3 regions of the Ensifer sp. ENS09 genome follow, and region 2 is predicted to be linked to each of the others. Evidence: predicted binding sites of a transcription regulator. Region 2 holds the regulator's gene; each other region holds the start of a gene.
What was found. The regulator LexA, encoded in region 2, represses DNA repair genes until DNA is damaged. The targets are predictions, from matches to a motif close to TGTTCNNNNTGTGTTCNG.
Positions count from the first base shown of each region.

Region 1: the regulator LexA is predicted to act here: its motif matches at 7,422-7,439, upstream of parE (DNA topoisomerase IV subunit B).
Region 3: the regulator LexA is predicted to act here: its motif matches at 7,828-7,845, upstream of IB267_RS19065 (DUF763 domain-containing protein).

Region 1 is NZ_JACVBP010000001.1:56,588-66,796, forward strand. It holds gene IB267_RS00375 (nitroreductase) at 1-448, shown strand, start outside; gene IB267_RS00380 (flavin reductase family protein) at 448-1,050, shown strand; gene IB267_RS00385 (aldolase) at 1,073-1,774, opposite strand; gene IB267_RS00390 (DUF2336 domain-containing protein) at 1,849-2,985, shown strand; gene IB267_RS00395 (aldehyde reductase) at 3,017-4,036, shown strand; gene IB267_RS00400 (hypothetical protein) at 4,051-4,464, opposite strand; gene IB267_RS00405 (GNAT family N-acetyltransferase) at 4,683-5,153, shown strand; gene parE (DNA topoisomerase IV subunit B) at 5,242-7,302, opposite strand; gene IB267_RS00415 (alpha/beta hydrolase) at 7,515-8,435, shown strand; gene IB267_RS00420 (UbiA family prenyltransferase) at 8,562-10,004, shown strand; gene IB267_RS00425 (FAD-binding oxidoreductase) at 10,001-10,209, shown strand, end outside.
Region 2 is NZ_JACVBP010000001.1:299,912-310,120, reverse strand. It holds gene IB267_RS01610 (vitamin B12-dependent ribonucleotide reductase) at 132-3,929, shown strand; gene IB267_RS01605 (GNAT family N-acetyltransferase) at 4,069-4,500, shown strand; partial or broken gene IB267_RS01600 (ethanolamine ammonia-lyase light chain EutC) at 4,637-5,074, opposite strand; tRNA gene IB267_RS01595 (tRNA-Ala) at 5,296-5,371, shown strand; gene IB267_RS01590 (hypothetical protein) at 5,520-6,122, opposite strand; gene IB267_RS01585 (hypothetical protein) at 6,241-6,969, opposite strand; gene IB267_RS01580 (hypothetical protein) at 7,198-7,494, shown strand; gene lexA (transcriptional repressor LexA) at 7,732-8,454, shown strand; gene IB267_RS01570 (hypothetical protein) at 8,545-8,877, opposite strand; tRNA gene IB267_RS01565 (tRNA-Cys) at 9,087-9,160, opposite strand; gene IB267_RS01560 (thermonuclease family protein) at 9,313-10,047, opposite strand.
Region 3 is NZ_JACVBP010000003.1:835,361-845,569, forward strand. It holds gene IB267_RS19035 (PAS domain S-box protein) at 1-692, shown strand, start outside; gene IB267_RS19040 (response regulator) at 1,065-4,511, shown strand; gene IB267_RS19045 (protein-glutamate O-methyltransferase CheR) at 4,508-5,347, shown strand; gene IB267_RS19050 (chemotaxis protein CheB) at 5,344-5,910, shown strand; gene IB267_RS19055 (response regulator) at 5,919-6,977, shown strand; gene IB267_RS19060 (GNAT family N-acetyltransferase) at 7,229-7,699, shown strand; gene IB267_RS19065 (DUF763 domain-containing protein) at 7,887-9,185, shown strand; gene IB267_RS19070 (NAD(P)/FAD-dependent oxidoreductase) at 9,368-10,209, opposite strand, start outside.

The sequences.
Region 1 (10,209 bases), 240 kb from region 2:
CAAACTCGCGCCCTGGCGCTTCATCGTCTATCGCGGCGAGGAGAGGGTACGCATCAGCGCCAAGCTGAAGGCAATGGCGCTCGAGCTGAAGCCGGATCTGTCGGAAGAGATGATCAAGGTGGAGGAAACCCGCCTGTCGCGTGCGCCTGTGGTCGTCGCCGTCGTCAGCACCGCTGCGCCGCATTTCAAGATCCCGGAATGGGAGCAGGTCATGTCGGCCGGCGCGGTCTGCCTCAACCTGCTGATGGCCGCCAACGCTCTCGGTTACGCCTCCAACTGGCTGACCGAGTGGTATGCCTTCGACGAGCGCGCCTATCCGCTGTTGGGCGTGAAGTCGGGCGAGAAAATTGCCGGCTTCATCCACATCGGCACCGCCATGGTGCCGCCGACGGAGCGGCCGCGGCCGGAGCTTGCCGAGATCGTTACCTGGGTGGGCGAGGAAGCCTGATGTTTTACGATACGACCTCGAACAGTCACGGTCTGCCGCATGATCCCTTCAAGGCGATCGTTTCGCCGCGGCCGATCGGTTGGATTGGCACGCGGTCGGCCGAGGGCGCGCTGAACCTCGCGCCCTATTCCTTCTTCAACGCTATCAGCGACCGGCCAAAGCTCGTGATGTTTTCATCCAGCGGCTACAAGGATTCTGTTCGCAATATCGAGGCGACCGGCGAGTTCACGGCGAGCTTCGCCAGTCGTGATCTGGCGGATGCCGTCAACAAGACCTCGATCCCGGCGCCGCATGGCGAGAGCGAATTCGAGATTGCCGGACTGACGCCGGTCGATGGTGCGCTGGTTGGCGCGCCTTTCGTCGGCGAAGCCTATGCCGCGCTCGAATGCCGGATGACCGAGATGTTCCAGCCGAAGGATCTGGATGGCGCATTGTCCGACAACTACGTCGTGATCGGCCAGGTCGTCGGCATCCACATTCGCGAGGATGCGATCCGCGAAGGCCGTTTCGACATGTCGACGGTCAAGCCGCTCGCCCGCCTCGGCTACATGGATTACTGCGACGGCGGCGACGTCTTCCAGATGACCCGCCCGACGCGCTGACCATTGCAGCGCAGGCTCGGCATCATCCGACGCCGGCGATGACTGCCTGCTCGGGCGAACGGCAGACGACCGAAGCGAATCCGTCGTTCCTGCTTTGTGAAAGCGCCCAGCGTGTGGCTGCAGCATCGGCGGTGGGCGACAGCACCTCATAGGCGCGGATGCCGGCCTCATGGGCCCTTAGCACCACATTGGCGCGACCCGCGAGCACGGGCGCGGCCACGCCCTGATGCGCGGCACTCGCCGGCTCCTTGCAGCCGACTGCCTTTGCCAGCGCCGAGCCGTTGAAGATCAATCCTTCCAGTCGCTGCGAGCACCCCGCCAGTGTGTGCGGCGACAGCAGGCCTTCGGGTGCTGCGCCGTATTCGGCGTAAATACGGGTGCGGTTGGCTGGAAGGCCAATCCTTGCTTCGGCAACCCGCAGCATCACGTCGAGCTTCTGTATGTCCGCGCGGCCGCGGCATCCGGTAAGCACGACGCCCTCGATACCGTCGCCAAGCAGTCGGTTTAGTTCGTCTTCATGGAGCAGTTCGATCGGTTCGACGCGGGCGAGCAGCGCGAACGCGCGTCCCTCCAACTGGGAGAGGGCGGCGATACGTGTTTCGTGTCCGGAGCCGGCATCCAGGATGAGCCCGGCCAATGTGTTGAGGACGCTCACGTCCAGGCTGAGCGCGTCGCCCTCGGCTAGCAGCAGCGGCCTTATGGTTTGGAGGCGGTTAACAGACATGGTGAACCAATCTTAAACCTTTGCTCGCTAGGCTCAGAACATCGGTGGCATTGGCGTGGTCTAGTGGGGCGTAGGTGATCATACAAGCATTTCTTCGCTGGGTGGAAACGGCGAGAACGGGTGAGCGCATTCGCGCCGCCAGCGCGCTCGGCCGCGCCTATGTTGATGCGCAGTTGAATGGCCTCGATCGTCGCGCCGCCGAAATGGCGATGACCTTCCTGTTGGACGATCCGTCGCCGAAAGTTCGCCTTGCCTTGGCCGAAGCCCTTTGCAGTTGTTCCTCGGTGCCGCGCGCCATCGTTCTTGGCCTTGCCGGCGATCAGCCTGAAATTGCCTATCTCGTCGTTTCGCATTCTCCTGTCCTGACCGACGACGACTTGGTTGACCTCGCCGCGCGCGGAACGCTGGAGACCCGCGCGCTGATCGCGGCGCGCAGTTTCGTTTCGCGCGGGGTCGCCGCTGCGATCGCCGAAATCGGCGACGAAGACGAAATGCTGATTCTGCTGGAAAACCCCGGTGCTCTTCTGTCGCGCCGTTCGCTGAAGCGCATTGCCGAGCGCCTTGGCCATTCGGCTTCCGTTCGTGATCTGCTTCTTGCGCGCAACGACCTGCCGAGTGCCGCCCGCCACGCGCTTGTCGAAGAAGTCGGCGCAGCACTTGCCGCTTTCGGCCTCGTACAGGTGACGATTGGCGAAGCCCGCGTGCAGCGGGTCACCCGTGAGGCCTGCGATATCGCCGCCGTCGGCATGGTTGGAGCGACAGCCGTCGAGGAACTGCCGGACCTCGTCACGCACCTGCGCGAGACCGGCCGACTGACACCGGCTTTTCTACTGCATGCGCTGGTGACCGGCCGCGCAGAGTTTTTCTCGGCAGTCATCGTCGACCTCTCGGGCGTTAGCGAAAAACGCGTGCGCTCCATTCTGTCCGGCGGACGCATCCACTCGATCCGTGCCTTGTTCGAAAGCGCCGGACTTGGACGCGACGTCAGCGAAACTTTTGCAACAGCCGTCCTCCTGTGGCGTCAGGACGGGCCGGCGGCAGTCGACGGCCATGCGACGGTCTCGGCAGAACTGCTCGCGCGCCTTCGACGCGGTGGCACCACGTCGCCGGCCGACGCCGCGATGATCGATCTGCTCGAGCGACTGGCATTTGCCGAGGAGCGCCAGTCGGCCCGCCACTACGCGGAGCTTGCCGCACGCCAGGCCGCCTGAGCGTCACCCGTTTCCAGCGAGGTATACACATATGAACGCGAGGACCGCGACCGTTGCCGTGACCGGAATTGGCGGCTTCGTCGGACGGCACGTCGCGCTCGCCTTGCTGCGCGAGGGCTATCCGGTGCACGGCACGGTCCGCACGCTCGGGCGTGCCGAGGAGGTCGAGCAATCCATTCGCGCGGCCGGAGGAACCGATGCCGCGCGCCTGACGTTTGGAGAGGCGGATCTCCTGGAGGAGCGGGGCTGGGCCGAGGCCTTTGCCGATGTTTCCTACGTCGTCCACACCGCCTCGCCATTTCCGGCTCGCTTGCCCGCCAATGAAGGTGATCTGATCGGGCCGGCCCGTGACGGCACGCTGCGGGTGCTCAGGGCTGCCCATGCGGCCGGTGTCAAACGCGTCGTGCTCACGTCGTCGGTCGCCGCGGTCATCTACGGGGCAGGGCGAGCGCCGTTTACGGAGGAGGACTGGAGCGACCCGCAGTCTTCGCTTGCGACGCCCTATTACCGCTCCAAGACCTTTGCCGAGCGCGCAGCCTGGGACTATGCGGCAGAAAGTGGCCTGGAGCTTGCGGTCGTCAATCCCGGCATGGTGCTCGGGCCTGTTCTTGGCCACGATATCGGCACATCCGTCGCCGTGGTGCGCAACCTGCTCAAGGGGAATTACCCAGCCTTGCCGAAGTTCGCCGTGCCTGTTGTCGATGTGCGCGACGTGGCGGATGCGCATGTGCGGGCCTTGACCGTCGCCGCGGCAGCGGGCGAGCGCTTCCTGATCGCGGGAGAGGCGCTTTCCCTTGCGGACATCACGGCCATCCTCCGGCGCCGGTTCCCTGAACACGCGGGCAGGCTTCCGAGGTTCGTCCTGCCCAATTGGCTGGCGGGACTTGCCGCACCCTTCGATGCGGGCTTGCGTCTCATCGTGCGCGAACTCGGGCATGACTCACGCATTTCCAACGAAAAAGCGCGACGCGTGCTCGGGTGGCGGCCACGCTCGGCGGAGGATGCCGTCGTCGCCGCGGCAAACAGCTTGATCTCGGCTGGCCTCGTCTGAGGCATGCAGGCGCGTCAGTCGGTAAAGCGGCGCGCGACCCAGGAATAGCCATCTTCGACATAGCGCACCGGTTTCGTCACGATGTTTTTCAGCTTTTCCCGGTCGGGGATCGCGCCTGACAGGAAAGCCAGCGTGCGTTTCGGCAATCCTTGCTCGGGTTCTGCCTCCGTCGCCGGAACGGGCAGCGCCTGGTTCTGCTGGGCGCCCGGCGGCGGCGCGGGCACTTCGGCGACGCTTGGCGCCGAGCTCTCGCAAATCGCGACGACGACCGGGTAGTTTGCATTGGAAAACTTCGGCAGTTGCGCGTTCGAATCCGTGTCGCACTGCGCGATCGATGGCCAGGTGCCGTTGACCGTCGAGATATACTGGCATTGGCTGACGTCGTGGTCGCAGCCGAGAATGGTCATGACTATCAGCGCCGCTTGCATCGCGTTCCCATCGTCTTTGCAGGTTGTGGTGGATCAACCTATGCCTGCATGATTCTCCTCGAAATAGGGCGATGTTGCCGGCAGCGCGGAACAAATTGTTTCAACCTGTTAGGCGGATTGATGGAGCGGCATGCGGACCTGCGCCATTTGACCTATTGGTCCGGGTGTGTGCCGGCGGTAGTTTGGTGCAAGACCATTGGATGAAAAGGAAGAACCGATTGCCTGCCGTAATCATAGCCCAGGAGACGCCGCGCCAAGCTGACGTCCTGCGTCTCCTGGAACTCTCCGACGCCTACGCCGCCTCGCTCTATCCCGCCGAGAGCAATCACATGGTCGATCTGTCGAGCCTGGAAAAGCCGGAGGTATCGTTCTTCGTTGCAAGGCGTGACGGCGATATCGTCGGCTGCTGCGCCCTGGTGGATGCCGGTGATGGGACGGCGGAGATCAAGCGCATGTTCGTCGATCCCGAGGCGAGGGGGCTAAGGGTCGGCAAATTGCTGCTGCAGGCGCTGGAGGCGCGCGCAGCGCAAGTTGGGTTATCGGCAATCCGTCTTGAAACCGGCATCTATCAGCCGGAAGCGATCGGCCTTTACAAGGCGGCCGGCTACGTCGAACGCCCGCCGTTTGGTGAATATCATCCGGATCCGCTAAGCCTCTTCATGGAAAAATCCGTTCGCGCGGCGGCATGAAGTCAGGCTGCCATCAAGCCCGGTAAACGAAAACGGCGGCCTTTGGGCCGCCGTTTTGATTTGGACTGTTGTAATCCGAAAGGCCGGCTCAGATGTCCAGGTTGTCCGCAAAGACGGCGCGTTCCTGGATGAAGCGGAAGCGCGCATCCGCCTTCGTGCCCATCAGGTTGTCGACCGCCTCGCGCGTGCCCTCGAAATCGACATCGTCGATCTCGACTTTCAGCAGCGTGCGGAACTTCGGATCCATCGTCGTTTCCTTGAGCTGCGCCGGCAGCATCTCGCCGAGGCCCTTGAAGCGGCCGATCTCGACCTTGCCGCGACCGGCAAACTCGGTGCGCATCAGTTCTTCGCGGTGTGCGTCGTCGCGGGCATAGAGCGTCCTTGCGCCCTGGCTGATGCGATAGAGCGGCGGCACGGCGAGATAGAGGTGACCGCCGCGGATCAGCTCGGGCATCTCCTGATAGAAGAAGGTGATCAACAGCGAGGCGATGTGCGCGCCGTCGACATCGGCGTCGGTCATGACGACGATGCGCTCATAGCGCAGGTCCTCTTCGCGGTACTTGCTGCGGGTGCCGCAACCAAGCGCCTGGATGAGGTCGGCGATCTGCTGGTTGGCGCCGAGCTTTTCGCGACCGGCGCTTGCGACGTTCAGGATCTTGCCGCGCAAGGGCAGGATTGCCTGGTTGGCGCGGTTGCGGGCCTGCTTCGCCGAACCGCCTGCCGAGTCCCCTTCGACGATGAAGAGTTCGGCGCCTTCGGCGGTGTTCTGCGAGCAGTCGGCAAGTTTGCCGGGCAGGCGCAGCTTGCGCACCGCGGTCTTGCGATTGACTTCCTTTTCCTTGCGCCGGCGGACGCGCTCCTCGGCGCGTTCGACCACCCAGTCGAGCAGTTTGTCGGCCTCGGCCGGATTGTCGGTCAGGTAGTGGTCGAAGGGATCGCGCAGCGCATTTTCGACGATGCGTTGCGCCTCGACGGTGGCGAGCTTGTCCTTGGTCTGGCCGACGAATTCCGGTTCGCGGATGAACACCGACAGCATGCCGGCGGCCGAGATCATCACGTCATCGGTGGTGATGAGCGCCGCGCGCTTGTTCTGCTTCAGCTCGGCGTAGTTCTTCAGGCCTTTGGTCAGCGCGATGCGGAACCCTGCCTCGTGCGTACCGCCTTCAGGCGTCGGAATGGTGTTGCAGTAGGAATGAACCTGCTGGTCGCCGCCATACCAGGTGACCGCCCATTCGAGCGAGCCGTGACCGTTGGCTTTCTCCGACTTGCCGGCGAAGATCTCGCGGGTGACGGTGAATTCCTTGCCGAGCGTTGCCGCCAAGTAATCCTTCAGGCCGCCCGGGAAGTGGAAGACCGCCTTGTCCGGGATCTCCGAGCCTTCCTGCAGCAATGACGGATCGCACGACCAGCGGATCTCGACGCCACCGAAGAGGTAGGCTTTCGAGCGAGCCATGCGGAAAAGCCGGCCGGGCTCGAAATGCGCGTGCGGTCCGAAAATGTCCGGGTCCGGATGGAAGCGGACGCGCGTGCCGCGGCGATTGTGCACGTCGCCGAGTTCCTCGAGCCCGCCCTGCGGAATGCCGCGGGAGAAGCGCTGGCGGTAGAGCTTGCGATTGCGGGCGACCTCGACTTCGAGCGCGTCGGAAAGCGCGTTGACGACGGAAACGCCGACGCCGTGCAGACCGCCCGAGGTCTCATAGGCCTTGCCGTCGAACTTGCCGCCCGCATGCAGCACCGTCATGACGACTTCGAGCGTCGACTTGCCGGGGAATTTCGGATGGTTTTCGACCGGGATGCCGCGGCCGTTGTCGGTGACCGTCAGGAACCCCTCGGCGTCGAGATGGACCTCGATGAAGTTCGCATGGCCGGCGACCGCTTCGTCCATCGAGTTGTCGATGACTTCGGCAAAGAGATGGTGCAGCGCCTTCTCGTCGGTGCCGCCGATATACATGCCCGGACGACGGCGGACGGGCTCAAGGCCCTCGAGCACCTCGATCGCCGACGCATCGTAATCGCTGCCGTCGCTGCCCTTCGGGGCAGGGCGCGGTTCTTCGCGCGCGATGGGGGCTGCAGCCACGGCCGGCTTGGCGCTCGGCTGAACGGGCTTCGGTTGCTCGGGCATTGAGAAGAGGTCGCTGTTGTCGTCCATGGGGCCGTTCGGATCGTTCCTGTCGTTCGGGAATGCCAGAGGCCTTAGCAAGCCCCAGGCTTTGCCGCCATCCCCCGGCGGTCGAATCACCTGAATTCTGCCAGACTCTCACAGGATACGCGAACAAAAGGAGAATTTCTGGCGCCGGCCGCCGATGATTTTTCGCACGAACGGCCGTGTTTCTGGCCAAGTGTTGCTTTGCGGTGCGGCCAATGGCAAGGCTTGCGGCCAAAGAGGGAGCCCGTCATTTGGCCGTGTCCACAGTTGTTTTTCCGTTTCGCGCCTGCCTGTTCGCCCTGGCCCTGGCAATTGCCGCTTCGCCGGCAGAGGCTCAGACGCTCGAGCCCTACAAGGACGAACTGTTCTCCTATGCCAAAGTGCTCGGCCAGGAGGATGGCGGCGACGACCTGACGGTCGACTACCAGGAACTGCGCGACATCAACGAGCGCGACGAAATCCCGGAGCGCCGGGTGAAGCGCGCCTATGTGTCGCTTGGCGTCAAGAGCGAGCAGGTCAACGAAACGCTCGATATCGGCGGCCGTGGGCTGGACGTGACCCGCGTCGGCCCCGATCGCGGCGCCGGGTTTTCGGTCATCTTCATCCACGGGCGCGGCGGCGACCGCCGGCTGGGTGCCAATGACTTTTCCTTCGGAGGAAACTTCAATCGGCTGAAGAACCTCGCCGTTGCCAATGGCGGCGTGTATTACGCCCCGAGCGTCCGGTCCTTCGATACGGCAGGGGCCGCCGATATCGCCGGCCTGGTCCGATACGCGTCCGAACGCTCCGGCGGCCGTCCGGTCGTGCTCGCCTGCGCGTCGATGGGAAGTTTCATCTGCTGGGGTGTCTCGCGTGACGCCTCCGCCGTCGCCGCACTCTCCGGCATGATGGTGATGGGCGGCGTCAGTGATCCGGACTTCACGAAAAGCGCCGCCTACAGGGCGAAGCTGCCGATGTTCTTCAGCCATGGCAGCCGCGACAGCGTCTATCCGGCAGAAGGCCAGAAGGGGCTCTATCGGTCGCTGAAAGCCAAGAATTACCCGACGCGCTTCGTGCTTTTCGAAAGCGGCTCGCACGGAACGCCGGTGCGCATGACCGACTGGCGCGATGCGCTGAACTGGATCGGCAGCCGTTAGGCGTCGCCCGGCTGCTGCGGATTTGTTAACCAGCCCGCCAATTTGCGAGCGAAGCAGGGCCCCGCGTTTCCACTCTGGAAAGTTGAAGTCGTGATGATACCGGCAACTATGGCTGGGATAGACTTCATGGACGCGCGCACCGAGACACGGCACATTCCGCTGTGTGTGGATCTTGACGGCACCTTGCTGGCCGCCGACACCCTGTGGGAAGGGGCAGCGATCATCCTGCTGCGCAATCCGCTAATGCTGTTTCCGATGCTATTCTGGCTGGCAAAAGGCAAGGCACGGCTGAAGCACGAAGTGGCGCTTAGATCCGGCCGCCGGGCGGAAGACTGGCCCTATCGGCAGGCCGTCATCGACCGGCTCGCGGAGGAAAAGAAGAGCGGGCGCGAACTCGTGCTTGTGACCGGCGCGGCACCGTCCGTGGCAAGCGACATCGCCGCCCATGTCGGCATGTTCTCCTCGGTCATGCATTCGACCGACGCGCTCAACCTGACGAGCAGCAACAAGCGCCGGGCGCTGGTCGAGCGGTTCGGCGATGGCGCCTTCGACTACATGGGCAACAGCCGTGACGATATCGCCGTCTTCGAAGTGGCGCGCCGCGCAATCGTAGTCTCGCCCGACGCGGCGGCGGAAAAATGGCGTCGCAACCATGATGCCGAGCGGCTCGATACCGGCAAGGTCAGCGCGCTCGCGCCGCTGAAGTCGATCCGCGTGCATCAATGGGCGAAGAACGTGCTCATCGGCGTGCCGATGATCCTCAACCACGAGGTGCTGCACTTCGATGCGATCGTCAGCGTCATCATCGCCTTCTTCGCCTTCAGCTTCCTTGCTTCCGCCGTCTACGTCATCAACGATCTCTCGGACCTTGCCAACGATCGCCGCCACGCAAAGAAGCGCTACCGGCCGCTCGCGAGCGGCCAGATGTCGGTGCCGACGGCGCTGGTGCTTGCCGGCTGCCTCATCGTCGCGTCGGTGGCGCTAACCCTTCTGTTGCCCTGGAAGTTTGCCGGGGTGCTCGCCTTCTACGCCTGCGCGACGACAGCCTATACCTTCGTGCTGAAGCGCAAGCTGCTCGTCGACGTCTTCACGCTCGCCGGCCTCTACACCACGCGCATCGTCGCCGGTGCGGCCGCGACCGGCACCGAACTCTCCTTCTGGCTGGTCTCCTTTGCGATCTTCTTCTTCCTCAGCCTCGCGCTGGTGAAGCGTTACGTCGAATTGCACGAGTTCGAGGACAAGGACGGCGGCAATGTGCCGGGACGTGGCTATCTGGCCGTTGATTTCGAGATGGTCGGTCAGGCCGGCGTTGCCTCGGCCTTCACCTCGGCCCTGGTTCTGGCGCTCTACGTGCACAGCAAGGAGCTGCAGGAGATGTATACCACGCCCTGGGCGTTGTGGCCGCTCTGCCCGTTGGTGCTCTACATGTTGCTGCGCATCTGGATGCTTGCGCGCCGCGGCATGCTGCATGAGGATCCGGTAGTTTTCATCATGCGCGACTGGCGCAGCCAACTGACCATGCTGATCGGCGCGCTGCTGATCCTATTTGGAGCCATCGGGCCGCAATGACCCTGCAAGACCATGAAAGCTGGGGCCGCATCGACAATCGCGTGCGGCCTGGAATTTCGCCTGACGACTATGAAGACCGGCTCGGCAGCCTTGAGTCAGAAGGCTATCTGCCTTTCGGCAACGGACGCAGCTACGGCGACAGCTGCCACAACGATCGCGGGACGCTGATCGAAAGCAACCTTCACGGCCGAATACTCGCCTTCGA
Region 2 (10,209 bases):
ATACAGGGTCACCCAGTTGTGGGTTTCTCTCCAAGGACGGAAGCTGAGACTGGCTGCGGGATGCCCCTCGCGGCCGGGCGGGGACAATTGCGCCTGTGGCGGGCGCTAGGCAACACGAAGGACCAGGGACAATGAAGATCGAACGTCGTTTCACGAAAGCCGGGCAATCCGCCTATGCGGAGATCGAATTCCGCAAGGCTACGAGTGAGATCAAGAACCCCGATGGTTCGATCGTTTTCCGCCTTGCCGATATCGACGTACCGGCTCAGTTCAGCCAGGTTGCCGCCGACATTCTCGCGCAGAAGTATTTCCGCAAGGCCGGCGTTCCCGCCAAGATGAAGCGCGTCGAGGAGAACGATGTCCCCTCCTTCCTCTGGCGCGCGGTTCCCGACACGGATGCGCTGAAGGCGCTGCCGAAGGATGAGCAATACGGTTCCGAAACCGATGCCCGTCAGGTCTTCGATCGCTTGGCCGGCACCTGGGCCTATTGGGGCTGGAAGGGCGGCTACTTCGATACCGAGGAAGACGCCTCCGCCTTCCAAGACGAACTTGCCTACATGCTCGCCACGCAGCGCGTCGCGCCGAACTCGCCGCAATGGTTCAACACCGGCCTGCATTGGGCCTATGGCATCGACGGCCCCGGCCAGGGCCACTTCTATGTCGACCCCTTCACCGGCAAGCTGACGAAGTCGAAGTCGGCTTACGAGCACCCGCAGCCGCATGCCTGCTTCATCCAGTCGGTCGGTGACGATCTTGTCAACGAAGGCGGCATCATGGATCTCTGGGTGCGTGAAGCGCGCCTGTTCAAGTACGGCTCCGGCACCGGCTCCAACTTCTCCTATCTGCGCAGCGAAGGCGAAAAACTTTCGGGCGGCGGCAAGTCCTCCGGCCTGATGTCGTTCCTGAAGATCGGCGACCGCGCCGCCGGCGCGATCAAGTCGGGCGGCACCACCCGCCGCGCCGCCAAGATGGTCGTCGTCGACATCGACCATCCGGATATCGAGGAATACATCAACTGGAAGGTCAAGGAAGAGCAGAAGGTTGCTGCGCTCGTCACCGGTTCCAAGGTCGTCGCCAAGCACCTGAAGGCGATCATGAAGGCCTGCGTCAACTGCGAAGGCACGGACGACGCCTGCTATGACCCGAAGCAGAACCCGGCGCTGAAGCGCGAGATCCGCGCCGCCAAGCAGGCGCTGGTTCCGGAAAACTACGTCCAGCGCGTCATCCAGTTCGCCAAGCAGGGCTACAAGGACCTCGAGTTCAAGACCTACGACACCGACTGGGATTCGGAAGCCTACCTCACGGTTTCAGGCCAGAATTCCAACAACTCGGTCTCGATCAAGGACGACTTCCTGCGCGCCGTCGAAGGCGATGGCGACTGGCACCTGACCGCCCGCAAGGACGGCCGCGTCATGAAGACGCTGAAGGCACGCGACCTCTGGGAATCGATCTCCTACGCCGCCTGGGCGTCGGCCGATCCGGGCCTGCACTTCAACACGACGATGAACGACTGGCACACGAGCCCCGCCGCCGGCCCCATCCGCGCGTCGAACCCGTGCTCGGAGTACATGTTCCTCGACGACACCGCCTGCAACCTCGCCTCGCTGAACCTGATGACGTTCAAGGACGCAGCGACCAAGCGCATCAACATTGCCGACTACGAGCACGCCGTCCGCCTGTGGACCATCGTTCTCGAAGTCTCGGTCATGATGGCGCAGTTCCCGTCCCGCGAGATTGCCGAGCTTTCCTACGAATACCGCACGCTCGGCCTCGGCTACGCCAATATCGGCGGCCTGCTGATGTCCTCGGGCATTCCCTATGACAGTGCCGAAGGCCGCGCCATTGCCGGTGCGCTGACCGCGATCATGACCGGTGTCTCCTACGCCACCTCGGCCGAGATGGCCGAGAAGCTCGGTCCGTTCCCGGGCTTTGCGCCGAACCGCGACAACATGCTGCGTGTCATCCGCAACCACCGCCGCGCCGCCTATGGCGAGACGACCGGTTACGAAGCTCTCTCGGTCAACCCGGTTGCGCTCATCCATGGCGACAATCCGGACCAGGACCTCGTCATCCACGCCATGAGCGCCTGGGACAAGGCGCTGGAACTCGGCGAAAAGCACGGCTACCGCAACGCCCAGGCAACGGTTATCGCGCCGACCGGCACGATCGGCCTCGTCATGGATTGCGACACGACCGGCATCGAGCCTGACTTCGCGCTTGTGAAGTTCAAGAAGCTCGCCGGCGGCGGCTACTTCAAGATCATCAACCGCGCCGTTCCGGAAGCCCTGCGCTCGCTCGGCTACGGCGAGAGCCAGATCGCCGAGATCGAAGCCTACGCTGTCGGCCACGGCAACCTGAACCAGGCGCCGGCGATCAACCCGTCGACGCTGAAGGCCAAGGGCTTCACCGACGAAAAGGTGGAAGCGGTCAACGCCGCTCTGAAGAGCGCCTTCGACATCAAGTTCGTCTTCAACCAGTGGACGCTCGGCGCCGACTTCCTCAAGGGCACGCTGAAGGTCACCGACGAACAGCTCGGTTCGATGGACTTCAACCTGCTCGACCACATGGGCTTCTCCAAGAAGGACATCGAAGCGGCGAACATCCACGTCTGCGGCGCGATGACGCTGGAAGGCGCACCGTTCCTCAAGAACGAGCACCTGCCGGTCTTCGATTGCGCCAACCCCTGCGGCAAGATCGGTAAGCGCTACCTGTCGGTCGAAAGCCACATCCGCATGATGGCCGCCGCCCAGCCGTTCATCTCGGGCGCCATCTCCAAGACGATCAACATGCCGAACGAGGCGACCGTCGAGGACTGCAAGAACGCCTACATGCTCTCCTGGAAGCTGGCGCTGAAGGCAAACGCCCTCTATCGCGACGGCTCCAAGCTGTCGCAGCCGCTGAACGCCTCGCTGATCGAGGACGACAAGGACGAGGATGCGCTGGAGGATCTGATCCAGGCGCCTGCCGCCGCCCAGGCCGTCACCATCACCGAGAAGATCGTCGAGCGCGTCATCGAGAAGGTGATCCGCGCCCGCGAAAAGCTGCCGAACCGTCGCCAGGGCTACACCCAGAAGGCCGTCGTCGGCGGTCACAAGGTGTATCTGCGCACCGGCGAGTTCGGTGACGGCCGGCTCGGCGAGATCTTCATCGACATGCACAAGGAAGGGGCCGCCTTCCGTGCGATGATGAACAACTTCGCGATCGCCATCTCGCTCGGCCTGCAATACGGCGTGCCGCTCGAAGAATATGTGGAGGCCTTCACCTTCACCAAGTTCGAGCCGGCCGGCATGGTCCAGGGCAACGACGCGATCAAGAACGCGACGTCGATCCTCGACTACGTCTTCCGCGAACTGGCGGTTTCCTATCTCGGCCGTCACGATCTTGCTCACGTGGATACGTCCGATTTCGGCAACACCGCACTCGGCAAGGGCATCCAGGAAGGCAAGACCAACCTGATCTCCACAGGTTGGACGCGCGGCTACAAGCCGACGATCGTCGGCGGCACCGGCGACCGGGCCTCCAGCGAACCCAAGGGCTCGTCGACGGGTGCCCCCGCTCGCGCCTCCTCGGGTGCGACCGTGACGGCGATCGCCGGCAACACGGTGCGCAAGCTGGAAACAACGACCGCGATCGCCACTTCGGAAATCGTCGCTTTCAAGCGCGACTATGAAGAGCGGGCTGCGGAACTGGCAGAAGAGATCGCCGACGAAGTCGAGCAGGAAGTCACCGCCCTCTTCTCCGACAAGGCAGCCGCCGAAGCGGCATCGGCCAAGTCGGATGCCAAGAAGGTGGAAGCCGAACGCCGCGCCCGCTCGATCATGCAGGGCTACACCGGCAACATGTGCACCGAGTGCCAGAACTTCACGATGGTGCGCAACGGCACCTGCGAGAAGTGCGACACCTGCGGCGCAACGAGCGGCTGCAGCTGAGCCACGTCGTCGTCGCCTTTGACGACGACGACTGAACGAAGGCCACGATCATTGCCAACCCGAGGTTTTCCTCGGGTTGGAGTGCTTTATAGAACAAAACGCGAATATACAGACCGAGCCACCATTTGATTGGGTTCCCTTGAAGCCTGTTCCGATCATCGACATTATTCTCGAAGACCCGAACCGGGAGGACCTCAGCGGCATCGTTGCGCCGCTGGATGCCTACAACCATGCCCATAGCGGCATGGCCGATCTGCCCGGTTTTGCCATCGTCCTTCGCGATCCGGAGACGAAAGTCGCGACGGGTGGGCTCTATGCGACGGATGGATATGGCTGGGCCTTTATCCGTTACCTCGCCGTTCCCGATGAATACCGCGGCCAAGGCCTTGGCCGACGCCTGATCGAGGAAGCGGAGAAGATCGCGCGCCAGCGCGGCTATGTCGGCCTTTGGCTCGACACCTTCGAATTCCAGGCCCGGCCCTTCTATGAAAAGCTCGGCTTCGAGTTCTTTGGTGAACTCGAAGGCGGTGAAGGGGCGATTGCGCGCTACTTTCTGAAGAAGCGGTTCTGACGTCGGAAAGTCACGCTCCGAAGAAGCAACCGCGTTTTCTGCCCTCCGAAAGCAGCAGCATGCGGCGGCGACACGATTCACGACCGCCGACGCCGCCGGACAGCGAGTGCCTTGTTGCCCTACAACGCGTTTAGGGTCACCCGAATCGCCGGCTGCTGTTGACGTCCTTGCCGATGATCTCCCGGATAATGGTCAAGCTTTCCTTGGCCGCTTCTTTAGGTGCAAGTGCGGTATCGGCGACGTTGCTGACCAGCTTCGTCATGTCGTGATCGATGTCCTTCTCCGCCCAGCGCTTTCCTTTGGCGACGGTGATGTACACGGAGTAGGCATGGTGCATGGTCCCGGGCCGCTCGCCGATGATGTGGAGAATTCCTCGAAACGTGCTGGGATCGGCCTCGGCAAACAACGTCTCGCCGATCCTGTAGCCGGCCCGCACTCTGCCGCTGGTCACCAGGATGTTCTTGTCACTCACCGAGACGCCGGCATCGCCGAGCAACCTGCGCATTTCCTCCAGATAGGGCGAAAGATGGCCCTCATCCATGATGGCCTTGGCGTTCAAACCATCTGAAATGACGGTTGGCGTGTACCGCCGACACTTCAACGAGGCTCACGGAGCGCCATCGTCCGGTTGCAGGGTAAACCCGCCGGCAGAGTTCGACAATGGGTGGAGTGCGCAAGCGGTTCAGAGAACGACGCCGCACTTCGCCTAGCCGGATCGGGCAACGACGTTCGAGCGTGCGTGCTGGCGCGCGTCTATTGACAGGCTTGGCGGCCGTCGTGTTGACTGGATGGCACGGGGCCGTAGCTCAGTTGGGAGAGCGCCGCAATCGCACTGCGGAGGTCGAGGGTTCGACTCCCTTCGGCTCCACCAAGGCAAACAGAATTGAGCCAATTGCCGAAGCACTGGATCAGCGGCTGATTTGTAAGCAGATCGCAAGTTCGCGTTACTCTGGGGATACCACTCGTCCCGGCCACCGCCCGGCCTTCGCGCAACAACGCCCGCTCACGCGCCCCTGTTTTCAGAGGCTGAACGGATCCCGTGCCGAGCGTTTCTCGCTCGGTGCATTGAACGGATCCGCCTTCTTCTCCTTGGACTTGCGGCCTTCGTCGGCGATGATCTCGTCGACTGCCTTCTGGCACTTCATCAGCTCTTCGGCCGCGGGGCCAGTGCCGCGCAGGCTGAGATTGGCGATCACGCGATCTTCGAACGCGATGGCCAGGCCCCGCTTGCGCACGAAGCCCGTCAGGAACTCGGCGTCGGTGACGTTCACGAACAGAAACTTTCCGCTCGCATCGCCAGCAGCGGTCGCCGAAGCGCTCCAGGGCTCGGTCTTGTCGAAGCGGAACGTCAGGTCGTATTCCTTGCCGACCTCGAGCGACCGCCAGTCGTCGCTGGCAAAGCTCATGTAGAGCGGCGACTCGGAGCCCTTGGGATAGAACCCGAGCCGCAAGGTGACGCCGCCGTCGAATTCCGACGATATGAAGCAGGAGCCCTCCATCGAGGTGTCGGATGCAACGGTCCAACCGTCGACGTCCTTCCACTTGATGATTTCGGACTCCTCGGCCGCGGCCGATCCCGCGGCGATCAGACAGCTTACCAATCCGACCAGCAATCTACGCATGCAAAACCCCCGTTTGCCCGCATTTTGATAGGTACCCGCGCCGCTGTCGAGGGTACCGAGCCCGATACCAGCAACATTTTAGGAATATTCACCTCTCTGCGGAAAGCGGACGCGCCCATCACATGGCGAAAGGATCTTTCGACGACTTGGTCTGGCCGCCACCGGCAAAGGGATCGTTGTTCGGGCCAGTGCCACCGGCGCCGGCAAAGGGATCGTTCGCTGCCCCCTGCCCGCCGTTCGGGATCAAGGCGCTAACCGCCTCCTGACATTTGAACATCTCGCTCACCGCCTTCATCGAATCGCGCAGGCTGAGGCTCGCGACGACGCGTCCCTCGAAGGCCAGCGCCAACGTGTTCTTGCGAACGAATTCGGTAAAGAAGTCGGTGTTGGAAAAGTTCACGACGAGGGCCTTGGCGCCGGTAAGATCGACGCCGAATGCAACGGCCGGCCACTGGCGACCCCGGTCGAGCTGCAAGGCGACGTCATATTCCCGCTGCGGCTCGATGGATTTCCACTCGGCATTGCCGATCGAAAGAAACGCCAGGTTCGCCGACCCCCGCGGATAAAAGCCGATACGAAGGATTGCGCCTGCATCATAGCTCGTCGCGGCGTAACACGAGCCTCCCAGGGATGGATCGGAACCCACCGTCCAGGCGTTGATCCGCTTCCAGATGTTCGAACGCCCATCTTCAGCAGACGCCGCTCCGGCCGTGAGCAACAGACCGAGCACCACCAACGACAATCTACGCATGCAATTACCCCACTTTCCACGCAAAGTTATCTTTTTTTGACCTCCTGTCGAGACGGTGAAGCCCCTTCCTCGCAGGGATTTTTGCGCATCCCCCACCCCCGACCCTAGAGCCGATACTGCCGGTGCGTTCTTCGCGCGTCGCAAGAGGAACGGTCAAGATGAACTCGAGGTGGAGCGGCTGGCGCAAATCGGACACAGCCTGCAGGCAAAGAGCTGTTGAACACGGCAGAGTGATCGCCATGCTTGCTGGACTTCGGAACGAAAGCACGGTTCACATCGTTTCCCACCATGTAGTGCCACCCCTTCATCAAGTGGACGATTCCCGTGCTTGCCGCCCTGCTTCTCGCTTCGATAGTCGCATCGCCCAATATGCCTGACGTCAAGCTCAGCGCCGCGACGGTGGATGAACTCCAGACCGATTTCGAACGGGCCGTGCCGTGCCATCAGATCGATGGACGCAACGTGTGGAAGGGCGCACTGGCGTTCTACATCCAGTCCTTCGTTTATGACGGCGACACGCCCGTCGCGACCGACGCCGCCGACGCGGTGCTGCCGGAAGACAACAGCGCAGAGACGGTGAAGGAGTTCGAGGACGCCTGCTCGACCTCGCAAGCGACCTAAATCTCTCCTCATAGAGCCCCGTGATTCGCTCGAATCAGCTGCGCGACTGGCGTCATCCGGCGCGATTTTGGCACGCAACCGTCGCCGATAAGCGCCCTGCTCCCGCAAAAGTGACCGATCGGCACCCGCAGAAGCGGCCAATCGCCTGAATTCACGGAATTTTAGGCACTTGCGGAACACATATGGAACAGATAGTGTCTGTTCTTGATTTGTTTCACGCCTCTGGAGCGACGTGCCATGCTGACCCGCAAGCAACAGGAATTGCTTCTGTTCATTCACGAACGCATGAAGGAGTCGGGCGTACCGCCGTCATTCGATGAAATGAAGGATGCGCTCGACCTGGCGTCGAAGTCTGGCATCCACCGTTTGATCACCGCGCTCGAAGAACGCGGCTTCATTCGCCGGCTGCCGAACCGGGCGCGCGCGCTCGAAGTCATCAAGCTTCCGGAAGCCTACGCCGCCGGCCAGCAGCAGCCGCGCAGGGGCTTCTCGCCGAGCGTGATCGAAGGCAGCCTTGGAAAGCCGCCGGCGGCCGCTCCTGCTGCGCCGAAGCCCGCCCCGGTTGCCGAAAGCACGTCCGTTTCCGTCCCGGTGATGGGGCGCATCGCTGCAGGCGTTCCGATCTCGGCGATCCAGAACAACACCCATGACATCACCGTGCCGCTCGACATGATCGGCAGCGGCGAACATTACGCCCTTGAAGTGAAGGGCGATTCGATGATCGAGGCCGGCATCTTCGACGGCGACACGGTGATCATCCGCAACGGCAACTCGGCCAATCCCGGCGACATCATCGTGGCGCTCGTGGACGACGAGGAAGCGACGCTGAAGCGCTTTCGTCGCAAGGGCGCGTCGATTGCGCTCGAAGCCGCCAACCCCGCCTACGAGACGCGCATCTTCGGACCAGATCGCGTGAAGATCCAGGGCAAGCTCGTCGGGCTGATCCGCCGCTACCATTGAATTCCAGGCAGAACGCCGAATCAAAAAAGAGCCTCGCCAAGGAAATTGGCGAGGCTCTTTCCATTTCGGGTGACCTGAAATCCAGATCGCCTATTCGTGGATCGTATATTCGCCGAGCTCGCAGAGATCCTGCGTGTCCTCGGTCGTATCGAGGGCCGAGCCCTCCTCGAATTCGAATCGCATGTCGTATTTGCAGACGTCCCGCCCGTCGGCAATGGTGATCTCCATGCTCTCGCCAGGGTTCAGGACCTGCCGACCGAAAACATCGTCTTCCCACTCATTGACGCCGACCGGCGACGTATAAAAGTTCGTCAGGACCACGCTGGTGTTGTTCTTCAGCTGGAAAACCAGGTCGTCCGCGTGCGCCTCAATAGCGGTCGCCGCAATACACGCCAACGCCGTCAGGATCAGTCTCTTTTTCATTGATGCCATTGCCTCCGTTCTTAATGTTGACGGACGCTACCGATGCGGCTGATCTCAGCGGAGTCATCGTTCCCCCTCTACCGATTTCACCGAAGCGATAAGATCCGACGGAGGCATAGGAGACGTGGCTTGCGCGGACGTGGGGTCGCGAAACGACCCGCGCTGCCCCAGGGCAGAACGTCGAACCAATTTAAACGAGGTGAAAATATTGGAGGCCTCGCCCGGAATTGAACCGGGGTACAAGGATTTGCAGTCCTCTGCGTCACCACTCCGCCACGAGGCCTCACAGCTCGGATAACCAAGCGTTGGCGCGGATTTAGAATGATTGCAGAAAAACCGCAAGAGGCATTTTCTGAAAAACGCGCCGTCGATTTGTTGGATAGATACTTTCCACAGAACGATCGCCGATGTCCGCCGATCGGCTCCCAGTTGATCTCAGCACCAGGGCGTCGGGCGTCCATCCCACGGGCGCACGAGCCCCTCGGAGACAAGCACGCGTCCAAGAGATTGATCGCCACGGGTAACCAGGCGCAGTTTTTCGCCGGCCTTGGCGTCTGATCGCCCGCCTGCCGAAACCAGCTTGAAGTCGCCCGCGTTCAGCAGCTCTCGCAGGCGCTGCTTGGCGTAGAAGCCGCGCGAACGCTCCTTGTCGCAGCTTGCCTGGCGGATTCGCGGCGCGTCGACGTCGGCGACGCGGATCGTCTCGCCATGAAAGACGAAAGTGGCGCCATCGATCACGCAGTTGTCGTTGCGAATGCCACAGAAATAGAACTGGTCGGTGCGGATGGACGCCGTCTTCACCTCTTCATTCGGCCGCACGACAGGGGTAGGCGGCGTGACCCCGACATTCACCGACGGCACGGGTGCGGCCAGAGCGACCTTGGTGACCGGGTCGGGCTTCGGATTCGGCTTGTGCCTGTCCGCCTGATGCGCGACGCGCTCCTGCGCTTCAGGAACGGCACGCGGAGGCTTCGGCTTCGTTTCCGTTCGCGACGCAAATGCCACGACATCGGAAACCACGGGCCAGTGCCGCAACTCGGCGCGATGGTCATAGGCCATGACGCCGCCAAGGGTGAGCGCTGCGGCCAGATACCATGGCGCCATGCCGCCCTGCTTGCTGCTGCTTCTGCCCGAACTGCGGCGTCGACGTTTCGTAGTGGCTTTGGCCATCGGTCCCCATCCTGATTCGAGACCGCATTATGCGTTTGATGCGTTGCCGAAAAGTTTTCGAGGGCACCCCAACAGAAGGGAAGACGGCGACGAACCGGTCATTCGCCTGCGCGGCCACGGCCCTTGTTGAGAGATTCGGAATTGATGCGGGGCGGCCGCGAG
Region 3 (10,209 bases), on a different contig from region 2:
GCAACGCCAAAGGCCGCATCATCGGAGCCTCCAAGGTTGCCCGTGACATCACGGCGGCAAAGGACCGCGAAAGGCGAATTCGCCTGCTCCTGCGGGAGGTCAACCACCGGGTCAAGAACCACTATGCCATCATTCTTTCGATGATCAGGCAAAGCAGGAGCGAAGACACGGAACCTGCGGTCTTCCAGAAGGACCTTGAGAACCGCATCTGGGCCCTTTCGGCATCCCACGACCTGATCGCATCGGCGGATTGGCAAGCAACGGATCTGAGAGGTCTGGTCGAAAAGCAGATCGCGGCGTTTCATGCCGAAGCGTTCTGTCGGATCTCTGGCCCAGGGATAGCACTTGCGCCGGCTGCAATCGAAAATCTTGGGATGGCGATCCACGAGTTGGCCCTGCACTCATCAAAGGGTGGCGTGTTGCGGATGGGCGACGGCACGATTTCGATTACCTGGGCGCTGGCAACGTCTCCGGCGGGCCTTGCCTTCTCAATGATATGGGATGAGCACCTTGGCTCGAAGGATTGCAACTACCAGTTGCCGCACTCAGGGTTTGGCGCGGTCGTGCTGAAGAGGACCGTACCGCAAGCCCTAAACGCAAAGGTAGAATCCGCCCACGGAGATGGATTTGCCCGGTGGCGATTGGTCGGGCCTGCGGAACGCTTCCTGGAGGTGCCGCGCGTTTCTTTGTGAAGCCGCTGCGGTGACAGCCGTGAGGTGTCACCAAAATGTGACATGTGGTGCCTGCCTACAATAACGTCGTGGCCCGGAGATGGAAAAAGAATGAGGGAGCCATAGTTAGAGCTCGCAAGTCCCGAATTGCGCGGTTTCAAGGGGGAGGTTTCTGGGAAGATGAGTGAACAAACGGCCGTTTGTTTCAAAAGTTTGTACGCATCGGTGGGCAGTCCTGATATTGCAATATAGAAGCGGTGCGAACCCGTATGGACTGGTTGGATTCGGGCTTCGGCAGGAACCGCCACTGCATGGATGGTCTTTCAATCAGCAATGCAACGTCCGTAAACGGCCGCTGTTCTCCTCAGCAATTGCTTTTTCCCCGGAGTCTGAATGTCCGCGACCGCAACCAGAAGACCGAGCTTGAGTTCGCGCTCGTTCCGAGCGCTTTTGGGCCTGGAACCGGGCGTGGCCCTCGGCTTGGCAGGCACCCTCACCTTTTTTGTCGCAAGTAGCGTCGTTGCCTATCTCAACCTGGAGGCGCTGCAGCGAGGCAACGAGAGGATCGTGCAAACGCACGTGGCCATTGTCTCTCTCGACGAACTGTTGTCGCTTGTTCAGGATGCCGAGACCGGACAGCGTGGCTTTTTGTTGACGAATAGCGGCGGCTATCTTGCTCCCTACAATGCCGCAGTTCGCGCCATCCGGCCGAAGCTCGATCAGATCGGCCAGTTGACGGCCGCCAATCCGGGTCAGAGCCAGCGGCTCGTCGCCCTCCGGCAACATGTGGACGCCAAGCTTGCAGAACTTGGCGAAACCATTGACGTCAGACGGGCCGACGGTCTGGACGCAGCGATCGCGATGGTGAATTCCGATCGCGGTAAGATCGAAATGGATGCCGTGCGCGCGCAAGTCGCGGCAATATCGGGCGCAGAGTTGGAAGTTCGCCTTGATCGGCTGGCTGAAATGGAAAGCGCGCAGAAGACGGCGCGCCTCAGCACTCTGCTTTCTGCTCTTCTCGGCATTGCTTTGACCGCAGCAATCGTCCTCCTCATCCGCAAGGCCACGATCGCCCGCCGCAGGGATGAGTGGCTTCAGGCCGGGCAGGTCGGGTTGGCATCGGCGATGATGGGCGATCAGTCGATCGAGCAGCTGGGCAACAGTATCCTCGACTTTCTGGCGCCATATGCCGGCGCCGTTGCCGGAGCGATCTTCATTCGCGGTGACGGTTCGTTCCAGCGGGCTTCTGTCCGTGGCGTTCCGCCCGAGGCGAACCTGCCAATGACTATTCGGCCTCGCGAAGGTCTCCTGGGCCAAGCGGTTGCGGAAGGGGGGGCAATCGTGGTCGACGATGTCCCGGACGGCTACCTGACCTTCGGTTCCGGGCTTGGGATGGACAAACCGCGCCATCTCGCGATCCAGACGGGCAGGGTCGACGGGTCGGTGAATTCGGTGATCGAACTCGGCTTTCTAACGCCGATCGATGAGACGATCGTCACCCTTCTTGATCGCGCGTCGGAGGCAATCGCGACTGCCGTGAAGTCAGCAACCTATCGCGGCCAGCTCCACAACCTGCTGGAGGAAACGCAAAGGCAGTCCGAGGAATTGCAGACGCAAAGCGAGGAGTTGCGCGTTTCCAACGAGGAGCTCGAGGAACAGGGGCGGGCGCTGAAGGAATCTCAGGCGCACCTTGAGCAGCAGCAGATTGAACTTGAGCAAAACAATGCTCAGCTGGAAACACAAGCCCAGCGGCTCGAGCTTCAGCGCGATGAACTGGAGCGCGCAAACGTATCGATGTCGGCCAAGGCGAAAGAACTGGAGCAGGCAAGCCGATACAAATCCGACTTCCTTGCGAACATGTCCCACGAGTTGCGCACGCCACTCAACTCTTCGCTGATCCTGGCCAAGCTGCTTGCGGACAATCCAGACGAAAACCTGACCCAGGAGCAGGTGAAGTTCGCCAAGACGATCCAATCCTCGGGCAATGATCTCTTGAACCTGATCAACGATATTCTCGATCTCTCCAAGATCGAGGCCGGGCATGTGGAAATCCGACCGGAAACCGTGTCGCTCGAGCGATTGGCCGGCAACCTGCGCCAGGTGTTTCTGCCGTTGGCGACCGAGAAGAAACTCGGGTTCTCCGTTGAACTTGCTGAGGAATGCCCCGTCAGCATCGAAACCGATCCGCTGCGGCTCGAACAGATCCTCAAGAACTTGATTTCAAACGCGATCAAGTTCACCGAGGCAGGTAAGGTCACCTTGTCGATCGGGCCTGCGGGCGACGGCAAGATCAGCTTCCGCGTCAGCGACACCGGGATCGGGATTGCGCAGGAACACCAGAATGCGATCTTTGACGCGTTTCATCAGGCCGACGGCACGATCAGTCGCAAGTATGGCGGCACCGGCCTCGGCCTTTCCATATCTCGGCAATTGACGCGGCTGTTGGGAGGAGCGATCACGCTTGATAGCCAGGTGGGCAAGGGTAGCACCTTCGCTTTCTCGATCGCTGAGCGATACGAGCCAGCCAAGCAAACGCCTCTTGAACCACGCGCGCGTTCGCTCCCGATGGCGGGCACCGCCTCAAAGGTGCCTGCAGCAACGCCAGTGCCGATCCGCCGGATCGATGACGACCGCGACGTTCTGAGCGATACCAGACGTGTGTTGCTGGTCATCGAAGATGACGACACTTTTGCAGCTATCGTTCGCGACCTGTCGAGGGAAATGGGGTTCCAGGCAATTGTCGCGGCAACGGCCGAAGAGGCACTCTCACTTGCCAAGGAGTTCATGCCAAGCGCCATCGTGCTCGATATCGGGCTGCCGGACCAATCGGGCCTGGCCGTGCTTGACCGGTTGAAGCATGATGTCTTGACCCGTCATATTCCCATCCATGTCGTGTCGGGCAGCGATCATGCCGAGAGTGCTTACTCTCTCGGGGCCGCGGGCTATGCCATCAAGCCCGTCAATCGAGAAGAGCTGTTGAAAGTTCTGCAAAAACTTGAGGCGCGTTTTACGAAACAGATGCATCGCGTCCTGGTCGTCGAGGACGATCCGGTTCAGCGCGAGGCGGTCGCAAAACTGATCGGTACCCAGGACGTCGAGACGGTGACCGCGAGCACCGCCGCCGAATGCCTTGACCTCCTCAAGCACCAGACTTTCGACTGCATGGTGCTTGACCTGTCGTTGCCTGACGCGTCCGGCTATTCGTTGCTGGAGACGTTGAGTTCGCAGAGCGCCTATGCCTTCCCGCCTGTCATCGTTTACACCGGACGCGAACTCTCGGCGGATGATGAGCAGAAGTTGAGGCGATACTCGAAGTCAATCATCATCAAGGGGGCGAAATCCCCCGAGCGGCTGCTCGATGAAGTGAGCCTGTTCCTGCATCAGGTGATATCGGAACTGCCGGACGAGCAGCAAAAGATGATCCGCAAGGCGCGAAACCGCGATGCGCTGTTGGAGGGCCGTCGCATCCTCGTGGTGGAAGACGATATCCGAAACGTCTACGCGCTGACCAACATTCTTGAACCGCGCGGCGCGATCGTCGAGATCGCGCGCAACGGGCGCGAGGCGCTGGACGCCCTCGAAAAAGCGTCATCTGGCCCAGGGCGCCCGATCGAACTCGTGCTGATGGACGTCATGATGCCCGTTATGGATGGGTTGGTCGCAACCGCCGAGATTCGAAGGAACCCGGCTTGGAGGAAGTTGCCGATCATTGCGCTGACAGCCAAGGCGATGCCGGACGATCAGGAGCGCTGCATCGAAGCTGGCGCGAATGATTACATGGCCAAGCCGCTGGACGTCGACAGACTGCTGTCGCTGGTGCGCGTATGGATGCCCAAATGACCGAAGCCGCCGCGGTTGAAAAGGTGGAAGACATCGAAATCCGGCTGCTGCTGGAAGCGCTGTTTCTCAAATACCACTACGACTTTCGCAACTATGCGTTGGCGTCGATCAAGCGACGGCTGAAGAAGGCGCGCGAACAACTGGGGTTCGAAACTTTCTCGGCGATGCAGGAGGCACTTCTGCACGATCAGGCAATGCTGCCGCAATTGCTGCGCTTTCTGACGGTTCAGGTAAGCGAGATGTTTCGTGACCCCAGTTATTTCCAGGCGATCCGGGAAAAGGTCGTTCCCCACTTGAAGACCTACCCTTCCTTGAAGGTGTGGATTGCTGGCTGCAGCAGCGGCGAGGAGCTTTACTCGCTTGTTATCCTGTTTCGAGAAGAAGGCCTCGAAGATCGAACGATCTTCTATGCCACTGACATCAGTCACGAAGCGCTGGAGGCGGCCGAGGCGGGCGTCTATGCCCTCGACAGAATACAGCTTTTCACCGAGAACCATCGAAAATCCGGCGGAAAGTCATCGTTGTCGGACTATTATCAGGCGGCGTACGGCAAGGCGCTGTTCGATAAGACCTTGCGCCGCAACGTCGTGTTTTCGGACCACAGCCTGGTTACCGACGCTGTTTTTGCAGAAATGCACCTCATATCGTGCCGCAACGTCATGATCTACTTCGACCGCGCGCTCCAGGACCGAGCCGTGGGTCTTTTCAAGGACTCGCTCGCCCGCAAGGGGTTCCTTGGGCTCGGCGCCAAGGAGAACCTGCGATTTTCCCTTCATGCCGATGCGTTCACGGATTTCGTGCGTGAGGAGAAAATCTACCAAAGGCGTGCCGAATGACGCCCGCAAAAGCCCAAGCAGTGATCATTGGCGCGTCGGCCGGGGCCGTCGAAGCGCTTTCGGCCATCCTGCCGGCGCTGCCGCGCAGCTTCGCGCTGCCCGTGATCGTGGTCGTTCACATTCCATCGGACAGACCGAGCCTTATGGTCGACCTGTTCCGTGCAAAGTGCCTGTTGCCTGTCGAAGAGGCCGAGGACAAGCAGTCGCTCGAGGCCGGCACGATCTATTTTGCGCCGCCGGACTATCATCTGCTCGTGGAAACGGACGGCAACCTGTCCCTCTCTTCGGATGAGCCTGTCCTCTTTTCCCGCCCGTCGATCGACATACTTTTCGAAAGTGCTGCCGATGCCTTCGGGCCGGCTCTTGTCGCGATTGTCCTGACCGGTGCCAATCGTGATGGGGCGGATGGCCTGGCGGCAGTCCATGAAGCAGGCGGGACGGCGATCGTGCAAATCCCTGAAGGCGCCCACGCTCGCGCCATGCCGGAAGCCGCAATCCAGTCTTGCCCGAGCGCTCTTATCCTGACGCTCGATGCCATTGCCGAATACTTGAAAGAGGTCTGAGAATAATTATGGAGCCCGTCCCGTTTCTACTGGTCGATGACCTCGAGGAAAACCTCCTGTCGCTGGAGGCACTGCTTCGCCGCGACGATCGCCTCCTCATGAAAGCGCGGTCCGGTGATCAGGCGCTTGAGATCCTGCTTCGACAAGACGTAGCGCTCGCGCTCGTCGATGTTCAGATGCCAGGTCTCGACGGTTTCGAACTTGCCGAGCTGATGCGCGGCAACGAGCGCACGCGGCACATTCCCATCATTTTCGTGACGGCCGGTATCGCAGACGGCCAACGCCGATTTCGCGGCTACGAAGCTGGCGCGGTGGACTTCATTCAAAAGCCGATTGAACCGGACGTCCTGGCCAGCAAGATCAACGTGTTCTTCGAACTTTACCGGCAGCGGCAGCAACTTGCCGCCCAACGAGATGAACTCGCTGCCCAGGCGCAGGCGCTCAAACAGGCAGCGGAGCACAAGGATATTCTGCTGCGGGAAATCAATCACCGGATCAAGAACCTGTTCAGCCTCACCGCCGGGTTGATCTCGGTCAGTGCCAGGCAAGCCGAAACCGTCTCCGATCTCGAGGCTGATCTGCGGTCGCGGCTGCACGCGCTGTCTCGCGCTCACGAGCTTACACTGCCCGAGCTTGTTCGGGAGGACAATCGTGCAGAGATTGCGACGACGGTTGTAGCCCTGTTGAAGGCAATCGTTGCACCACACGACCACGCTCACGGTTCTCGTGTCATGATATCCGGATCGGATGCTCCGCTCGGCGACAAGGCACTGACGTCCCTTGCGCTCCTTCTGCACGAGCTGACCACCAACGCTGTCAAATATGGCGCCCTTTCCGTCCCCGCGGGGCAACTGACCATCGACGTTTCGACCATCGACGAGGAACTTCACGTCAAGTGGAGTGAACACGGCTCACATCCGTTATCCGAGAGTTCCGAAAGGACGGGATTTGGCACGACGCTGGAGAAAGCGGCCGTTCTGGGGCTGAACGGATCGCTGGTGCGAAATTGGCGGACCGACGGACTTTGTCTGGCGCTTCGCATACCGCTGGCAAGCCTCAACAACTGAGATCTGCATCGCCTCGTTGCCGGGCTGCTTACGCCTTAAAGTCGCGACCGGTGAGGGGCAGCAACGCGTTGTCGTTTCGACTGGGATCGAGTAGCGTCGCGCTCAACCGCAGGAGAAGGCCTATGATTGCCGTTGAGTTGTTCCCAAAATCGTTGGCCGCAGCGGTGCGTGCGTTGATGTCGTCAGGTTCGGCATAGATAAGCGCGCTCACTGTTCGGCTTTGGACACCTGACAGATCAGAAAGCCGAAAAATGCTCATCGAAGCAATTGATGATGATTTCATCGCGATGCCTGGAGGCGTCGTGCGCGAAGGCCTGTACCTTGCCGCAGATACTGTGATCGCTCCGCCAGAGGTGATGGAAATGCTGCGCAACCTCGCTTTCGAAACAAGGCGAAGTTTTGCCCCGTCGGCTTGGTGGATCGTACATGATGGCGAGATCGTTGGTCTTTGCTCTGTGATACGGGTTTCGCCCGAAGGCGATCTCCATATCGGTTACGGGGTCGCGCCAAGTCGCCAAGGCCGCGGGTTTGCGACCAAGGGTGTGCGCCAGATGCTTGAATGGGCGTTGCATGATCCGCGGGTCACGCACGTCTCGGCAGAAACGGGCACGGAAAACGTGGCCTCTCAGCGCGTACTTGAAAGCAATGGCTTCCTGCGTACGGGGGAGCGCATTGATGCCGATGATGGTCGCGTGATCTGCTGGCAAATCCAGGTAGCTTGAGGCAAACCGGTGACGCTCCAGGGGAATCTCCTGGAGCGTCATGCCCGATACGGTCTCAGCGTTTGTTCTCGCTACCGCCAGTTCGAAGTGCTGCGTTCAAGGTCGTTCGTGTTCTGAATTCCGCGGGCTGGAACATTCACAGAACTTTACTCTGTCGCAACGCCTGTAAGCGGCCTATAAGACACGAATGGTTCAGCGAGCTGGAAGTGCAGATCTCCCTCTTCATGGCGGCAGGGTTCCTCCTTGGCTCGGAGACCGCATGACGAAGCTCGGGACGATCATCGCCGAAGCCATCGTCATCGAATATGGCCGTGACGAGTTTCTGCGTCGGCTGGCCCATCCTTTCTGGTTCCAGTCCTTCGGCTGCGTCATGGGCATGGATTGGCACTCTTCCGGCATCACGACCAGTGTCATCGGCGCTCTCAAGCGTGGTCTGGCTTCTCGTTCCCGGGATCTCGGGATAAGCGTCTGCGGTGGCCGCGGGCGGCATTCGCGGCAGACGCCCGACGAACTGATCGCCATCGGCAACCGCGTCGGCTTCGATGGTGCCGGGCTTGCTGACACCAGCCGGCTTGTTGCAAAAGTCGACAGCGCGGCTGTCCAGGATGGCTTCGATCTCTACCTTCACGGCTTCATCGTTGCCGATGACGGCAAATGGGTGGTGGTGCAGCAGGGCATGAACGGCGATAAACGCCAGGCCCGGCGCTATCATTGGTTCTCCGAAGGTGTTTCGAGTTTCGTCGACTCTCCCCATGCAGCGATCGAAGGAAGAGGGCAGGGGGAAATCGTCAATCTCGCAGACAAGCGGGCCGCCGCCTCGCGCAATGGGCAGCTTGATCTTTTGGCGTCGCTTGGGCCGGACCGAATTGTCCGGGAAGTCGTTGCTCTGGATCCAAAGGGAAGGTCGAAAAAGGTTGATCAGCCTTTGCTCCCGCATCTCGTGATGCCGGCGCACCACGATGTGCGGGAGGAAAACGTCAACATGCGACGGCTGCATGCGACACTTTCTGCGGCCGCCGATCGCGGCCCCGAAGATTTCGAGCAGCTGTTGATGGTTCCGGGCGTCGGTGCCCGCACGGTCAACGCGCTCGCGATGGTGGCGGAGGTCGTCCACGGCGCCCCTTGCCGTTTCGCCGACCCGGCGCGGTTTTCGCTTGCCCATGGAGGCAAGGATCGCCATCCGTTTCCGGTGCCGCTCAAGGTCTATGACCACACGATTGCGGTCATGCGATCGGCAGTGACGAAGGCGCGGCTGGGACTTGGCGAGGAGCTTGAGGCGCTGAGGCGTCTGGACGACCAGGCACGGCAGCTCGAGAGATACGCCACTGGCCCGGACCTTAAGGAAATCGTTGCCGGAGAGTTTCACCGTTCGCCCGAATGGGGCGGCCGCAGCGTGTTTGGATTTGAGGAAACAGAGGGACCGGTGAGCGAGCCAAAGCAACTGGATCCGACATACCGGCGAGATGGCCGCCATCAAACACGCTGAAAGTCGCTTGGCCGGCATCGACAGTTTCGTCGGCGTTTCCAAAATCGATCGGCGCGCTTGTCCTTTCGACTTCGGAGTCGATGGATGATGCCACGCGAGCGCTGGTTTTGGACGCGGCTAGGCGAACCGGGTAGCCCGCCTCATTTGCGCACACTTTCCACCATCGCACACATTCGCAGCAATTACTTTACGCGGCTTTGTCGCTCGATGTTGGCGGTCACCGCGGCCGCCTCTCGGCCGATTTCCCGGAGCAGGCCGGTGACTGGATTGTGGAAGCCGACCAGATAAAGGCCGAGTTCGGCGGACTGCCGCGTGACGCCGCTTGTTCCGGGGCGAAGGTTCGCAGGCAGAAATTTCTCGAAACTTGGTCGGTAGCCGGTGGCAAGGATGACGTTGTCGAACTCTGCCTGTCTGCCAGAAACAAAGATGACGCCGCGCTCGGTGAAACGCGTGATGGCAGGTGCCACCTTGATGTTGCCGGACTTGATCGCTGCAACAGTGCCGACATCGATGACCGGGATGTGCCCGGCAGCGACCTGCTCAAGGATGCCATGCTTTGGTCTGACGATGCCGAATTCTTCAGGCTTGCCCAGCGCAAAGTCGAGAATGATCGGGAAAAACGCGTCGTTCACCGCTCGCGGCAGCAACCGGGTGGCCATTGCAACCATCTGGATCGGTACGCCGAAGAGCTGTCTCGGCACAATGTGGACGCCGTTGCGTACCGACAGGGTCGGCCGGGCGCCGAACTCGGCAAGGTCGAGCGCAATCTCGGCCCCGGTGTTGCCCATGCCGATCACCAGTACCGATTGGCCAACGAAGGGGGTGGCATCGGCATAGTCAGCGCTATGCAACAGGCTGCCGGCGAAGGTCCCCATTTCGGGCAGATTGGGAACGACGGGCTCGGCATTGTTGCCGCTGGCGATGACGACGTGGCGAGCGGACACGGTTTTCGTGCCGGTCTCGACGAGGTAGTTGCCGTTCTCGCGGCGGATGGAGTTGACCGTCTCGCAGAAGTGCGGCCGGA